4 regions of the Chimaeribacter sp. YP20170169 genome follow, and region 1 is predicted to be linked to each of the others. Evidence: predicted binding sites of a transcription regulator. Region 1 holds the regulator's gene; each other region holds the start of a gene.
The links. The regulator Fur, encoded in region 1, represses iron uptake genes when iron is present. The targets are predictions, from matches to a motif close to ATAATAATGAGAACNACTATCAA.

Region 1 (4,195 bases):
TTACCACCCGCATTGACCGTAACGCCTTCAGCGGCAAGCAGGCGGTCGATGGGGCCTATCGGTTGGTGATTGGCGAGCGCGGCGCGGAGGTGGTGGGCTTCGACCACAGTGGCGTCTTCTACGGCGTGCAGTCGCTGCTCTCTTTGGTGCCGGTCAATGGCGAGAAGCGCATTGCCCAGCTGACGGCTGAGGATGCGCCGCGCTTCCCTTACCGAGGGATGCACATGGACGTGGGCCGCAACTTCCACAGCAAGGCGGCAGTGTTGCGGCTACTGGATGAGATGGCGGCCTATAAGCTCAATACCTTCCAGTTCCATTTGAGTGATGATGAGGGCTGGCGCATTGAGATCCCCGGCCTGCCGGAGCTGACGGAGATCGGTAGCAAGCGCTGCCACGACCTGAAGGAGACGCGCTGCCTGCTACCACAACTGGGGTCTGGCCCCTTTAGCAACAATAACGGCAGCGGCTACTTCAGCCGGGCGGATTACATTGAGATTGTGAAGTACGCGCAGGCGCGGCAAATTCAGGTGATCCCAGAGATAGACATGCCAGCCCACGCCAGAGCGGCGGTAGTTTCAATGGAGGCACGCTATCAGCGGCTGCAACAGGCTGGCAAACTGGAAGAGGCGGAGGCCTACCGGCTGCTCGACCCGACCGACACCTCCAACACCACCTCGGTGCAGTACTACGATCGCCGCAGCTACCTCAACCCCTGTATGCCGTCGTCGCTGCGCTTTGTTGACAAGGTGATTGGCGAGATTGCCGCCATGCACCGGGAGGCGGGGCAGCCGCTCACCACCTGGCACTTTGGCGGTGATGAGGCGAAAAATATCCGCCTTGGGCCGGGCTACCAAGATCTGAAAGCGCCAGCAGACCCGACGAAAGGGGCCATCGACCTGAGCAAAGAGGATCTGCCGTGGTCGAAATCGCAAGTGTGCCAGACGCTGGTCAAATCGGGCGGGGCCACGGCCTTTGACCACCTCTCCAGCTACTTTGCCATCCAGGTCAGCAAGCTGGTCAAGGCGCATGGCATCGACCGGATGCAGGCCTGGCAGGATGGCCTGAAGGATGCGAAAGATGCCCGCGCCTTCGCCACCCCGCGTGTAGGGGTAAACTTCTGGGATACGCTCTACTGGGGCGGGGCGCAGACTGCCGGCGAGTGGGCGGCCAAGGGTTATGAGATTACCCTCTCCAACCCTGACTACCTCTACTTTGACAAACCCTACGAGGTCAGCGCCCGTGAGCCGGGCTACTACTGGGCCACGCGCGCCAGCGATGAAGCCAAGATCTTCAGCTTCGCGCCGGACAACCTGCCGCAGAACGCCGAGACCTCCGTTGACCGCGACGGCAACGCCTTCACCGCCCGCAGCGATGCCCCGTGGCCGGGCGCGCACGGCATGTCCGGGCAGGTGTGGAGCGAAACCATCCGCACCGACAGTGACCTGGAGTACCGCATCTACCCGCGCCTGATGGTGCTGGCGGAGCGCGCCTGGCACCGCGCCGACTGGGAGCTGCCGTACCAGCCTGGCCGGGAGTTCCAGGGCGGCAAGACCCACTGGGTCAACCGTGATCAACTGGCCACCGACTGGCAGCGCTTCGCCAATCTGATGGGGCAGCGTGAGATCGCGAAGCTGGATCGGCAGGGTGTCGCCTACCGGCTGCCCGTGCCGGGGGCGCGCATCAATGCCGGCGTGCTGGAGGCAAACGTGGCGCTGCCGGGGCTGGTTATCCAATATTCAGTAGATGGCAAAAACTGGCAGGCGTATAACCCGCAGGCCAAGCCCACGGTAGGGGAGAAGGCGTGGGTGCGCACCCTCAGCCCAGATGGCAAGCGCGTCAGCCGTAGTGAGGAGGTCGCCCTCTGACGACATGGCCCCGCCCGGCCAGCGCGCCGGGCAGACAACAGGCGAAAAAAAACCGCATCAAAGCGGTTTTCACTGGCAGTTACCTGCCGCTCCCGTGCTGACGGGAGCTTTATACTGCGGGGGGCGTCCTGCGTCCCGCAGATTGGTTACTTGTCGTGCAAACCTTCGTTTTCGCGACAATCACCGGCTTCACAATGACCATAGAGGTAGAGGCTATGGTTGGTCAGCTTGATGCCATGTTTCTTGGCAATTTCACGCTGGCGGATCTCAATAGATTCATCACTGAATTCAATCACTTTACCGCAATCAAGGCAGATCAGGTGATCGTGGTGCTGCTGCTGCGTCAGCTCGAATACGGACTTGCCGCCTTCAAAGTTGTGACGGGTCACGATGCCGGCGTCGTCGAATTGGTTCAGCACGCGGTAAACCGTGGCCAGACCAATCTCTTCGCCCATATCAATCAGCTTCTTATAAAGATCTTCCGCACTGACATGATGGCATTCCGGATCTTGCAGCACTTCCAGGATCTTAAGTCTGGGAAGCGTGACTTTCAGGCCGGCCTTCTTTAATGCGGTGTTATTGTCAGTCATGCGGATTCTGTCCTGTTACTATGCTATTCACGTTGAGGCATACAGCCTATGACATCAGGCGGCGCAACGGTTTTAATTGCGTCTCATTATAGAACTCACGGGTTCAAAAGAAAACGCCGCCTGTTAACGCCGTTCGCGCCATTGTTAATACACTGTTGCAATGCGTTGATGGATAGGAAATACACCGGCGCCAGTGTACCCCGATACTGTATAAAGTTACAAACTTGTAGCCGATCTTTTGGTGTCTGGCGGGATAAATCCGGCCCGTTCGGTCAGAAATCGACACCCCGGGCCGTGAGGGAGCTTAGCCGATGATCTCAGCCAGGCTCAGCTCTTCGGAGATCTGCTTCACCCAAGCGTCGACGCGCTCGTTGGTCAGCTCCGGCTGGCGGTCTTCGTCAATGGCCAGACCAATGAAGTGGCTGTCGTCGGCCAGGCCCTTGGAGGCCTCAAAGTGGTAGCCAGCTACCGGCCAGTGGCCGACCAGCGTCGCGCCGCGCGGCTCGATGATGTCACGCACGGTGCCCATCGCGTCACAGAAGTACTCCGCGTAATCTTCCTGGTCGCCGCAGCCAAACAGCGCCACCAGCTTGCCGTTGAAGTCGATCTCTTCCAGCGTCGGGAAGAAGTCATCCCAGTCACACTGCGCTTCGCCGTAATACCAGGTCGGGATGCCCAGCAGCAGGATGTCAAACTTTTCCAGATCTTCTTTGCTGCTCTTGGCGATGTCATGCACTTCCGCCACATCGGCACCCAGTTGCTTCTGGATCATTTTGGCGATGTTCTCAGTGTTTCCGGTGTCAGATCCGAAGAAGATTCCCACTACGGCCATATAATTCTTTAACCTCTTGTTCTTAATTAATTTACCTGCCATTGACAGGTGCGGATGCTGCTGATGATAGCAAAGTCACCGCGGGGTGAACATCATCACGCCGCCGCGCCCAGGGAGCCAGCCGGCTTCCCAACAGCCAGAATGGTCAAATATTCTATCGGCCAAATGGCGCGGGTGTTATCGCCTTTGTGTGCTTGCGGCGCTTTTTTCCTGCATTGGTGCCCTACGATCAAAGACATCCGCGGGCAAGCGTTAGGGAGGGCGGGGGAGGAGGCAGGGCCATGCTGGCGGCGAAGGGTGTCACCGCCGGCAGGCCGTCAGGCGTCGTCTTGCTGCTTGCGCAGTTGCGCCAGCAGCATCTGCTCAATCAGCTCGCTGCGGCTGATGTTCTGCTGCTCCGCCAGCTTATTGAGCGCGTCCACGGCGTCCGCGTTGATCTTCAGCTCTACCCGGCGCAAGCCCCGCACCTTGTCGCGTCGCAACTGGTTACGTTTGTTGATCCTGAGCTGTTCATCACGGGAGAGTGGATTGGTTTTTGGGCGTCCCGGCCGGCGTTCATCTGCGAACAGATCCAGCGTGGTGCGATCCGTTTGTTCTTTTGCCATAGGTAGAGGTACGACTAAGGAGTCAACATCTGCCTGCGCCTGAGCACAGCCGGATGGCTCGGTGAATACATGTTGAGGTCAATCAACCTTAACCCACTTTACCGCCGCCGCGCGGCGTAACCGACGCTGACGGGGCAAGACATAGCGCGCCATAATACCCCAGCACGCGCGGCCTGAACAATGCCTAACTGCCTGTTCGGCTTCATCTGTTGGCGTTTCACCCCGTTTCTCACTCCGTGCGATCAATCGGGGCGGCAGGTGCCAGAGGTGGAAAAACCTGACAGAATACGCGCCTTCTGCTCA
Region 2 (4,195 bases), 1.2 Mb from region 1:
CCCTTCGGCGAGCTGCACTGTGTGCCTGCCCTGCCGGCCGCGCCCACCCTCACCGCTGGCGCGGAGCCGCTGGAGGCTTCGCTTCAGGCGATGCAGCGCCAGCGCTACCAGCAGATTCTCCACTCCACCATGGTGCTCTCCGTGACCGGCCTGATCGCCGGTATCAGCCTGAAAAAGGCCTTCTGACCCCCGCCCGACCGCGACCACCAAAAGCCGGGCTGATGAATGGCGCGCTTCCTGCTACACTGTGCGCCGATCCTCTATTAATGATGTGCCCGCCTGCGGCACAAACGGGCCACCACCATGAAAGACCAAGAAAAAGCAGAAATTAAGCGCCTCAGTGACAAGCTGGACGCCCTGAAACACAAAGACGCCACCATCATCCCGCAGGGCAATGCCGAACTGATTGCCCAGCACGAGGTGGAGAAAGAGAAGCTGGAGAAAGAGATCGCCCGCCTGAAAGAGGTGATGATCAGCAAGCTCAGCACCCAAGCGCAGCAGCTCAGCAAACTGCCATTCAGCCGTGAGATCTCCAAGAAAGAGCAGGCCGATATGGGCTCGCTGAAAAAGAGCGTGCGTGGCCTGATCGTGGTTCACCCGATGACCGCACTGGGCCGTGAGATGGGCCTGAAAGTGGTCACCGGTTACGCCAAAAAACCTTTCTGATCCCAGCCCGGCCCCAGCGGGCCGGCGCTGTCATGCTTTTTTCGGCTTGCCATCCAGACGCGGGCCGAAATCCTCAATCCGCCGTGTCTCCAGCCGGGCTTGCAGCTTCAGGCTCCAGCTTGCCGCCAGACCCGCCGCGCCCAGTAACCGCCGGTACTGCTCCTCGTCATAGGGCAGGTGGAAGGCAATGGCAATCGCTTCCTCCACGCTGATGTCACTGTTGCGCGTCAACAGCGCCAGCGGCTGCGCTTCACCGACGTAGCCGGGCGACAGCACACGGTAGAGCCAGCCGCAGCGGCCGCTCTGCTGGAGATGGTAGGAGAGCTGCGCCACCCCCATGTGGATGTTGATCTTGTAGCAGGGGGAGCGCGGCTGCGTCACCTGGATCAGCGCCTCGCCCCAGCGGAAAATGTCACCGATAAACACGTTCTGCTCGGTCAGCCCCAGCGTCGAGATATTCTCGCCAAAACCCGGCGGCTGGAAGTGCTCGCAACGCTCTGGGAAGGCTTGGCGCAGGTGGGCGTAGTGCTCACGCGGGAAGTGGCACAGGGCGCGATCCGGGCCGCCATGCACCCGCGTCTCGGCCTGCTCGTCGCCCTCCAGCCCCAGCGGCGTCAGCAAAATCCGCCCCTCAACGGCACGCTTGATCAGGGCAGTGGGGCGCATCTCTTCATGCTCCTGGATGGCGCCAATAAATACCTGTGGGTAGTGCATGGTCTCTCCCTTCGGGTGCGGGCCGCGCCCGCTGCCCCTCCAGCATAGGCGGGGGCAAAAAAAATGCCAGCGCAAGCGCTGGCATCGGGTGTCACGGGCGGCCGGTGGCCGCCAGCGGCGGGATTACTTCTTCGCTGCGAAACGTGCCGCGGCTTCGTCCCAATTCACCACGTTCCAGAACGCCTTGATGTAGTCCGGGCGTTTGTTCTGGTATTTCAGGTAGTAAGCGTGCTCCCACACGTCCAGACCCAGAATCGGGAAGCCGGATGCGCCAGCGACGGCTTCGCCCATCAGCGGGCTGTCTTGGTTAGCGGTGGAGACCACGGCCAGTTTGCCGTCATCTTTCAGCACCAGCCACGCCCAGCCGGAACCGAAACGGGTGGCTGCCGCTTTCTCAAAGGTCTCTTTGAAGCTGTCGATGCTGCCGAAATCGCGCTCGATCGCGTCTTTCAGTTCGCCTTGCAGGGTGGTGCCCAGTTTCAGGCCTTTCCAGAACAGGCTGTGGTTGGCGTGGCCGCCCGCGTTGTTGCGCAGTGCGGTCTTCTTGTCAGCCGGTACTTGATCCAGTTTGGTGATCAACTCTTCCACCGGCAGCGCAGCCAGTTCCGGCAGGCTTTCCAGCGCGGCGTTGGCGTTGTTGACGTAAGTCTGGTGGTGTTTGGTGTGATGGATCTCCATCGTCTGCTTGTCGAAGTGCGGCTCAAGTGCGTCGTATGCGTAAGGCAGGGATGGCAGTGAGTAACTCATATTCTTCATCTCCATGGTAGTTGGGCGGCGCCGGACAGGTGCAAGCACCGCGTAAGCAGTGGGATCATTATAGTTAATTAAATGATATTGAAAATGATTATCTCAGACCGCCCCAGGGCTGGGGCGGGGCGGCATCCGTGACTTATGACGAGGGGAAATAATGGCGAGGAAATCGATCTAAGCCATTTAGCGCAGGCGCTGCGGATGGGTATAGACGGTGGCACGGCCCGGCTTGCTAAAGCCCACCAGCGTCAGATTGCAGCGCTCGGCCACCTCGACCGCCAGCGTGGTGGCCGCAGAGACAGCAAACAAAATCTCCGCGCCACACATCGCCGCTTTCTGCACCATCTCATAGCTGGCGCGGCTGGAAACCAGCACCGCGCCAGCCTGCCACTCGGGCTTGCCGCTGCGCACGCCGAGCAGCTTGTCGAGCGCCACGTGGCGGCCCACATCCTCACAGCCGCCGAGCAGCTCGCCCTCCGGCGCAATCCAGGCGGCGGCGTGGGTACAGCCGGTCAACTGGCCCACCGGCTGCACCTGCTTCAGCGCCGCCAGCGCGCCGTCAAGCTTCGCCAGATCAAACTGTTGGGTGAAGGGCAGCGGCATCAGCGGGCGGAAGAGATCGCCCAGCTGCTCGACGCCGCATACGCCGCAGCCGGTGCGGCCAGCCATCGCACGGCGGCGCTCTTTCAGCCCGGCGAAACGGCGGCTCGACAGCTCAATCTGCACCTCAATGCCGTTGCAGGAGGGCAGCACGTCGATGCCAAAAATGTCGCGCGGCGCCTCAATGATCCCCTCGGAGAGCGAAAAGCCGAGGGCAAATGCCTCCAGATCCTTGGGCGTGGCCATCATCACCACATGGGAGATGCCGTTATAGACCAGCGCGACCGGCACCTCCTCTGCCAGCCAATCCTCTTCCGGCGTCTCCAGCCGGTGGCGCTGATGTACCTGACGCCGCTGCACGCCGTCATCTTCAACGGCCGGGGCGTGTTGCTGTGTATCTTTCACCTGAGTTACCTGATTGTTTAACATCCACACAGTGGCTGTGCTAATGTCCAGAAAGGGCAGAGTTGCCCACCTTAGCGCTGTTCGGGCGGGAACAGAACTGATTTCATGCCCGGCACCTCTTCCACGCCGAGACGGGAGTGATTGCCTTGAGTATCCGCATTGTCCCCAACCGCGACACGGACGCGCCCTCCAGCCGGGCGAGCGTGGCGCATGCCATCCCACCGCTGCTGTTCGCCAACCTGAAAAGCCTCTATGCCCGGCGCGCCGAACGGCTGCGCAAGCTGGCGGAAGATAGCCCATTGCAGGACTTGCTGATTGGCGCGGCGCTGGTGGCCGAAGCGCAACAGCAGGTGTTGCACGATCACCCGCTGACGATGGCGATTGAGCCGGTGCTGGCCGCCAGCGGCAACAGCGCGCAGCCGCCGCTGAACCTGCACACCTTTGAGCGCGCGCCGCACTGGCGCACCCTGCTGCATGCGCTGGTGGAGGAGCTACGCCCACAGGTTGACCCGCATTGGCGCGCCGTGCTGGAGAATCTGGAGAAGTGTTCAGAGAGCGAGCTGGAGAGTGACGCCACCGCGCTGCTTAGCCGCGAGTTCTCACAGGTGAACAGCGAACGGGCACCGGTGATCTGGGCAGCATTGTCGCTCTATTGGGCGCAGATGGCCAGTTTGATCCCCGGAAAAGCGCACGTTGAGTATGGTGAGCACCGCCAGTTCTGCCCCACCTGCGGCAGCATCCCGGTCTCCAGCCTGATGCACCTCGGCGCGGTCAGCGGTATGCGCTACCTGCACTGCAACCTGTGCGAGTGCGAGTGGCACGTGATGCAGGCCAAGTGCAGCAACTGCGAGCATACCCACGGGCTGAACTACTGGTCGCTGGAGTATGCGCTGTCGCCGGTCAAGGCGGAGAGCTGCGACGACTGCGGCACCTATCTCAAAATCCTGTTCCAGGAGCAGGATCCGAACGTCGAGCCGGTGGCGGATGACCTGGCGACGCTGGTGCTGGATGCCAAAATGGAGGATGAGGGTTACGCGCGCAGCAGCATCAACCCCTTCCT
Region 3 (4,195 bases), on a different replicon from region 1:
GGATGCACCGCTACCATGCCGCGCCAGCCATAAGTCGGTGCGCCATAAACCTGCACAATGGCTATCTTGCTGAATTTGACCGGATCGGGCGCAATGGAGGCGGAATCACGTCGGGCTGTCGCCCAACTCTGGCTTGGCGGGTCTTCCCTGGATTGGGAAGCCTTCGCATAACTGTAACCCAATGATATTAATATAATAAAGATATAACAGAGACTTAACCACTTAATATAAGTCATAGCGTGTTCGAGGTTGTCACCTTGGTTAAAAAAACACCGTAATGCAAATCAACGGCTGACGCAAGGGTTCAAAAATCATTTAATGCCGACGGGGCGGTGAGGAAGGCAATAGAGGAGAAAGACCCCCTCCGGCGAGGGAGGGGGAAGAGGCTTATTCAGCCAGTCTGTAGCGCTCCAGCCAGTGCGCATACTGGGCCGGCAGTACCCAGGTCGGGCGCTCAGCATCCAGCTTTTTCGCCAGACGCAGGGTGTAGTGCGGATCGGCCAGGAAGGCACGGCCAATCATCACCAGATCCATATCGCCTTCGGCAATACAGCGCTCCGCAACGTCGGCGCGCTCCACGCCCCAGGAGGAGGCCACCGGCAGTCCGGCCTCTTCACGCACGCGATGCGCAACCGGCGCCAGGAAGCCCGGCCCCCACGGAATGTTGCTGTCCGGGGTGGAGAAACCGACGCTCACGCTCAGCATGTCCAGCCCTTTCTCACGCAGAATGGTGGTCAGTTGGATCGCCTCGGCGAGGGTCTCCTCATCGCGGCCATCATACTCGATCACGCCGAAACGGGCGGTCAGCGGCAGATCCTGCGGCCATACGTCGCGAACGGCATCGAACGTCTCGATCAGGAAGCGGCTACGGCCAGCGAAGTCACCGCCGTACTCGTCGGTACGCTGGTTGGCGTGCACGGAGAAGAAGCTCTGCGCCAGATAGCCGTGGGCGAAGTGCAGCTCGAGCCACTCGAAGCCTGCGTCGCGCGCGCGGCGGGCCGCCGCGACGAAATCGGCCATGACACGTTTGATCTCCTCTTTGCTCATCGCCTTGGGCACTTTTGGCAGGCCCTGACCAAAGGCGACGGCAGAAGGTGACAGTGTCTCCCAACCGCGTGCGTCGTCAGTCGGGATATGGTCGTCGCCTTCCCACGGCGCGTTGGCGCTCGCCTTGCGGCCAGCGTGGGCAATCTGGATGCCCGGCACCGCACCGGCGGCCTTGATGGCGGCAGCGACTTTTGCCAGCTCAGCGGCCTGCTCGTCGTTCCAGATACCGAGATCGGCGGGGGTGATACGCCCTTCCGGTGCCACGGCCGTCGCCTCAACAATCACCAGACCGGCACCGCCGCGTGCCAGGCCCGCGTAGTGCACGTGGTGCCAATCATTCGCTAACCCGTCTACCGCGGAGTACTGGCACATCGGCGGGATCGCGATGCGGTTTTTTAGCGTAACGTTCTTCAGTTTAAACGGCGTAAACAACTGGGCCATGATTACCTTCTCTTAATGCCAAAACAGGGAGTGCCGCCAGAGGTTGGCGGACAGGGAGATATAGCCTAGTGCCTTTCCACCCAGAGGGAGTTGGCATTTGTGCGGTTCTGCTGGCAGCACGGTTGTGCTTATCATTGGTTATACTCAATGGATGTTGAGCAATCCGGGAGCCGTTTATGATTCAAACAATGGAAGAACTTGATAAGGTTCGTGACGCCTGTTATCGCATGGTCACCCGCCGCTCATCGCTCTCTGGTGTGGCGTCGGCGGTGCCGCTGCCCGGCGTGGATGTGGGATCTGACGCTGCTATCCTGCTGGAGATGCTGCCAGCCATCAGCAAGAGGTTCGAACTGACGGAAGCGGACATTGAAAACCTCGACCCTACCGCCAAGGCGCTGGTATTGACCACCGCCGGTAGCGTGGGGTCAAAGGTAATTGGTCACTCGATTACCCGTGATTTGGTGATCAAGCTGCTGAAAAAAGCCGGCATGAAAATGGCCTCCAAGCAGCTGGTAAAATATGTGCCCTTTGCTGGCCAGGTGATTGCCGCCGGCATCGGTTTTGCCGCCATGAAATATATTGGCAATGCCCACGTTGATGCCTGCTATCAAGTGGCGAAAAGTTATATCGAAAAACAGGGCGCGCCGTTGCCAGACGCCGCCCGTTAACCCGCCATAACCGGGGCAGGCCAGTCGCCTGCCCTGCCCTTTTCCTGCCGTAATAACGCTTCCTTTATTAACTGTTAACATTTCCTTGCTTTGATAATCACAATGCGTATAGTTCTCATTTGTTTTCCTTTCGTTGGCATGAGGAGCTGCGTCTGTTTTTGCGCGGAAATGCGACGTCTGGACACTATCCTGCCTGGAGAGCGGCTCTGATCCCTGCGTTGGGTGGCGGTGCGCCGCTTGCCATAGCAGAACATTAAAAATAATCAGAGTGGAAAAAGTATGCTTTCGAATATCAGGGAAAAGGGCAACCGCGCGGCGATGCCAACCGCGGCGACAGGTTTGTCGCTGCTGGCAGTGATGGTGTCAACCGCGCTCTACACCACGCAGGCACAGGCAGAAGAGGCAGCGGATACGCTGGTGGTCAGCGCCGATGCCGGTAACGGCGGCACCAACACCGACGCACAGGATTACACCGTAAAAACCACCACCGCTGGCACCAAAATGCTGCTGGTGCCACGTGATGTGCCGCAGTCTGTCAGTATCATCAGCAAGCAGCGCATGGCTGACCAGAACCTGCAAACGGTGTCAGATGTGCTGAATAACACTACCGCCATCTCCCCCGTGGTGGCAGACAGCGATCGCGTGACCTTCTACTCCCGTGGCTTCCTGATCACCAACTTCCTCTACGACGATATTCCTACCACCATCAGCGACGTCTGGAACTTCGGCGATCAGGCTGGCGATACCGCCATCTATGATCGGATTGAAGTGGTACGCGGCGCGACCGGTCTGATGAGCGGCGCGGGCAACCCCTCCGCCTCGGTGAACATGGTGCGCAAGCACGCCGACAGCCGTGAGCTGACCGGCTCACTCTCCGCCAGCTACGGCAGCTGGGACAAACAGCGCTACGTGGCGGATGTCTCCGCGCCGCTGACCGACTCCGGCAACGTGCGCGGCCGCGTCGTGGCGGGCTATCAGGACAATGACACCTGGCTCGATCGCTACCACTCGCGCAAAAAATTCTTCTACGGCGTGATCGACGCGGATCTGACCGACTCCACCACCCTCTCCGTGGGGTATGACTATCAGGACAGCCACACCTCCGATCCGACTTGGGGCGGCATTCCGACCTGGTACAGCGACGGCAGCCGCACCCACTACGATCGCAGCTTCAATGCCGCGCCAGATTGGGCCTACACCGACATTGACTCGAAAAAGGTGTTCGCCACCCTGACCCAGCGCTTTGATAGCGGCTGGCTGATGAAGGTAAACGGCAGCCACGATGAAACCAAATTCGACTCGCGTCTGATGTACCCCTCCGGCTACCCGGACAAAACCACCGGCAGCGGCGTCATGGGCTACGGCGGCTGGAACACCGGCAAACGCAAGATCGACGCGCTGGACGCCTACGCCAGCGGCCCGTTCGAACTGTTCGGCCGTCAGCATGAATTGGTGGCAGGCGTCAGCTACAGCCGCCAGAACAACCACTACTTCAATACCCAGTCCACCCTGAGCGAATCGGACATCGGCAACTACAACCAGTGGGACGGCAACATCGCCTACCCGACGTGGAGCCCGTGGGTGGATTACCAGAATGACACCGTCATCCAAAAATCCGCTTACACCGCCGTTCGCTTCTCGGTGACCGATCCGCTGCACCTGATCGCCGGCGCCCGCTACACCCACTGGCGCGCGGGTGGCTCCACCACCAACGATCAGGAAGATGACGTGACGCCATACGCTGGCGTGGTGTATGACATCAACGACGCATGGTCAGCCTATGCGAGTTACACCTCCATCTTCCAGCCACAGCAGTACCGCGACAGCAACAACAACTACCTCAAGCCGGTGAAGGGCAAGAGCTATGAGACCGGCGTGAAGTCCGACTGGTTCAACGGCCGCCTGACCACCTCGCTGTCACTGTTCCGCATCGAGCAGGACAACGTGGCGCAGAGTGATGGCAGCTACATCCCCGGCAGCCAGGAGCTGGCCTACACTCCGGTGCAGGGTACGGTCAGCCGCGGCGTGGAGTTCGAGCT
Region 4 (4,195 bases), on a different replicon from region 1:
GGCGGCGCCAAAGCCGACCGGATGGCCAGCCCGCCTGTGGTAAAGGCGCGCGCGCTGGGGGCCTGATCCAGCGCCGAAGCCACCTGCCGATAGGTGTGCGGATGCAGGGCGGGCATGTCCGCCAACGCCACCAGCCAGCCCGGCCACCGCGCGGTGGCCGCCACGCCAGCGGCGATTGACTCCCCCAACCCGCCGCTCGCCACACAATAAAACTCCGCCCCGGCGGCCTGCGCCAGCCGGTGCAATGCCTCATCCTCCGGCCGCACAATGACGCGCACCGGCAGCCCGCTCGCCTGTGCGTGGCGCAGGCTGCGGGCAAACACCGTTTCGCCATCGCCCAGTGAGGCCAGCAACTTGTGCTGGCCGCCGCTGGCAGCGCGATAACGGCGGCTCAGGCCGGCGGCCATCAATAAAATCCCTGCTTCCATGACGCTTCCTCTCGCTTTTTGATGCGGTTTTCCCGGTGCCAACGGCGAATTCCGGTGACTCTTTATGCAGATTCGCTATGATGCCGGGCGACCGTATTCATTAAATGGTACGGCATAACAGTTGTTGACCGCCCCAACGGGGCATTGGCCTGCGCCACCATGCGGCAGGTGACTTTAATGACGGAGAGTGTGTTATGGCCATTGAGATCACCCGTCCTGCCGGACTAAAGGACGCTGACTCGCTGCTTTACCGCAAGATCACCTGGAAGTTAATCCCGTTTTTATGCCTCTGTTACCTCGCGGCCTATCTGGATCGTATCAATATCGGTTTCGCCAAATTGCAGATGTCCAGCCAACTGCAACTGAGTGAGGCCGCCTTTGGGCTGGGTGCCGGCCTATTTTTTGTCGGCTATATCCTGTTTGAGGTGCCGAGTAACCTGATCCTGCAACGCGTCGGTGCCAAGGTGTGGATCGCGCGCATCATGATCACCTGGGGGCTGCTCTCCGCCGCCACCCTGTTGGTCACTACCCCCACCCAATTCTATGTGCTGCGCCTGCTGCTCGGGGTGGCGGAGGCGGGTTTCCTGCCCGGTGTGCTCTACTACCTGACGCTCTGGTTCCCTTCCCACCGGCGCGGCCGCATCATCGCCCTATTTATGATTGGCCTGCCGCTCTCCAGCGTGGTGGGCGGCCCGCTCTCCGGCTGGATCATGAGCCGCTTCGACCTGTGGCACGGCCTGCACGGCTGGCAGTGGCTGTTCCTGCTGGAGGGCGTGCCGAGCATCCTGCTTGGCCTGCTGGCGTTCCGCCAGTTACCGGACAGCTACCAACACGCCACCTGGCTGGATGCCAAGGAGAAGGCCCAGGTTGGCCGCGCGCTGGCAGCGGATGAGGCAGAGGCCGGCCCGGTGCGCGCACGCTTTCGCGACGGCTTTTTCAACCTGAAAGTCTGGATGCTCGGTGGCATCGACTTCTCCATTCTGCTCAGCGCCTACGCGATGGGGTTCTGGATGCCGACCTTTATCAAGACTGCTGGCGTTACGGATCTCACCCTGATTGGCCTGCTGACCGCAGTGCCCAGCCTGGCGGCGTTGGTCGGCATGTTGCTGATTGGTGCCAGCTCGGACTATCACCGCGAACGGCGCTGGCACATCATTGTGCCCTTTATGGTCGGGGCCGCCGCCATGGCCGCCAGCACTTTCTTCACCTATAACGTCACCGCCACTGTGCTGCTCTTTTCGCTGGCGCAGGCGGCGATCATTGGCGCAGTACCGGTGTTCTTCAGCCTGCCCGGCACCTTCCTGAAGGGCACCGCCGCCGCTACTGGCTTTGCGCTGGCCTGCTCCCTCGCCAATATCGCCGGGCTGGTCAGCAACTCGCTGATGGGGCTGGCGCTGGATCTGACCGGCAAGAGTGGTGGCGCGCTGTGGGTGTTTGCCGCCAGCCTGCTGCTCAGCTCTTTGCTGGTGGTGGCGCTGCCAGCCAAACTGGTCAATCGCTAACCCTCGTCCAACCGGCCCCCGTGGGCCGGTTTTTCGGCCATTCCCACCCGTTTTATATAGTTAAATCTGACTACTGTTCAATGAAAGTGAAGTTATATCTTAACGCCACTTTTCCTGCCATTGGCCGCCACTCCGCTATTTTCCCTTTATTCTGGCTTATCTATCACGTTTAGCCCTTTCTTATCAGGGGGATAAACGTATAGCCACTTGTCACAACTCTGAAACATCTTCTTGAATCTCGCCTTTAATAATGATAATAATTATCATTAGATTTACATAATTTGAATTGATCGCATCCACGGCCCTATGAGGCCGCGGGCGATATTGCCTGACTCACACGCGTTGCTCTTTCTGTTTAACTCGAAAAGATTTTTATAGGGATTATGAATATGTTGTCGGCTTTTAATTTGAAGCGCTCCAGCCTGCTGTGTTCCCTCGCGCTGTTTGTGCCCTTCGCCTCCCTCGCGGAAGATACTATTGTCGTCACGGCCCAGCCTGCCGACACCGCTGATGCCCCCACGCAGGGTTACACGGCTAAAACCAGCAAAAGCGCCACGAAAACCGATCAACCTCTGATTACTACCGGCCAGGCAGTATCAGTTGTGACCCGCCAGCAACTCGATGACCAGAACGCCACCACCCTCAATGCCGCCCTGAACTATACGCCGGGCGTGTTTACCAACTTTGCCGGCGGCGCAACGCGTTATGACACCATCTCCCTGCGCGGCTTCCACGGCGGCGACGTCAATAACACTTTCCTCGATGGCCTGCGCCTGCTCAGCGACGGCAGCAGTTATAACGCCTTGCAGGTTGACCCGTGGTTCCTGGAGCGCATTGATGTGGTAAAAGGCCCGGCCTCTGCGCTGTATGGCCAGAGCATCCCTGGTGGCGTGGTGATCGAGAGCACCAAGCGCCCACAATTTGCCTCGGAAGGCCATTTCCGCCTCTCCGCCGGTAACTTCAATACCAAGGGCGGCGCGTTTGACTATACCGACGCCATCAATGACCAGTGGGCGTTCCGCCTGACCGGCATGACCCGTAGTAGTGATACGCAGTATGACCACCAGCGCGAGGAGCGTTACGCTATCTCCCCGCAACTGCTGTGGCAACCGGATGAGAACACCTCCCTGCTGTTGCGCGCCTACCTGCAAAAAGATCCCTCTGGCGGCTACCACTCCGCCGTACCCGCCGATGGCAGTCTGTATGGCGACCGCCTGAGCCGCGGCTTCTTTGACGGTGAGAGCAGCCACAACGTCTTCAAGCGCTGGGAGCAGATCTACAGCTACGAATTCCAGCACGCCTTCAATGACACCTGGTCATTCCGCCAGAATGCCAGCTACACCCACTCCAACACCAAGCTGGAGCAGGTTTACGGCGCGGGCTGGAATGCCGATCGCAGCGAGATGAGCCGCTACTACTCGGGTGAGGACTCCACGCTGGATGCGTTCGCCATCGATAACCAGCTGGAAGCCGATTTTGCCACCGGTATGCTGGAGCATAAGGTCGTGCTCGGTTTCGACTTCCAGCACTTTAGCAATGATGCCTCCTCTGAATACGCGACTGCCACCTACCTGAATCCCTATACCGGGGAAACAGGCGGTGATGCACTCTCGATTTACAGCAGCACGCACACCAAAACCCAGTACACCCAGACGGGCGGCTACCTGCAAGATGATATGAAGCTGGACAGATGGCACCTGACGCTCTCTGGTCGCTACGATCGTATGAAGACCAAGACGGTGACCGATGAGACCAATGCCGTTGACGAGCGCAATGATGATCACTTCACCGGCCGCAGCTCCCTGCTCTACGCCTTTGATAATGGCATTTCGCCATACATCAGCTATAGCACCGGTGTCACCCCTGCTACGCTGAAGGACGCGAGTGGAAACCTGCTGAAACCGACCACCAGCGAACAGTATGAAGTGGGCATCAAGTACCAGCCGGTGGGCAGCGCCTCGCTCTACACCGCCGCGCTGTATGACCTGACGCAGAAAGATGTCGCCAACCGCGTGGTGGTGGGCAGTTATAACGTGCCGGTGGGCAAAATCCATTCGCAAGGTCTGGAGCTAGAAGCGCGTACTCCGATCACGGAACACTTCAATATCATTGCTGGCTACACCTACAATAAGGTGAGATTCAAGGACGCGGTGGATGGCAATGACGGCAACACCCCGTATGTGACGCCGAAACAGATGGCTTCCCTGTGGGGCCAGTACAACTCCCCGATTGGCCTGGATGTGGGCGCGGGCGTACGTTATATCG

Region 2: the regulator Fur is predicted to act here: its motif matches at 2,209-2,231, upstream of sodA (superoxide dismutase [Mn]).
Region 3: the regulator Fur is predicted to act here: its motif matches at 2,259-2,281, upstream of fhuE (ferric-rhodotorulic acid/ferric-coprogen receptor FhuE).
Region 4: the regulator Fur is predicted to act here: its motif matches at 2,175-2,197, upstream of ACK3SD_RS19075 (TonB-dependent siderophore receptor).

Annotation. Positions count from the first base shown of each region.
Region 1 is NZ_CP176824.1:2,765,158-2,769,352, reverse strand. It holds gene ACK3SD_RS12580 (beta-N-acetylhexosaminidase) at 1-1,865, shown strand, start outside; gene fur (ferric iron uptake transcriptional regulator) at 2,012-2,455, opposite strand; gene fldA (flavodoxin FldA) at 2,760-3,287, opposite strand; gene ybfE (LexA regulated protein) at 3,605-3,892, opposite strand.
Region 2 is NZ_CP176824.1:40,361-44,555, forward strand. It holds gene ACK3SD_RS00170 (MltR family transcriptional regulator) at 1-186, shown strand, start outside; gene ACK3SD_RS00175 (YibL family ribosome-associated protein) at 304-666, shown strand; gene yiiM (6-hydroxyaminopurine reductase) at 697-1,380, opposite strand; gene sodA (superoxide dismutase [Mn]) at 1,504-2,127, opposite strand; partial or broken gene fdhD (formate dehydrogenase accessory sulfurtransferase FdhD) at 2,314-3,075, opposite strand; gene fdhE (formate dehydrogenase accessory protein FdhE) at 3,282-4,195, shown strand, end outside.
Region 3 is NZ_CP176826.1:173,309-177,503, reverse strand. It holds gene ACK3SD_RS20155 (DUF3750 domain-containing protein) at 1-236, opposite strand, end outside; gene ACK3SD_RS20150 (NADH:flavin oxidoreductase/NADH oxidase) at 388-1,488, opposite strand; gene ACK3SD_RS20145 (hypothetical protein) at 1,665-2,156, shown strand; gene fhuE (ferric-rhodotorulic acid/ferric-coprogen receptor FhuE) at 2,436-4,195, shown strand, end outside.
Region 4 is NZ_CP176825.1:258,150-262,344, forward strand. It holds gene ACK3SD_RS19065 (nucleotidyltransferase family protein) at 1-428, opposite strand, end outside; gene ACK3SD_RS19070 (MFS transporter) at 623-1,930, shown strand; gene ACK3SD_RS19075 (TonB-dependent siderophore receptor) at 2,320-4,195, shown strand, end outside.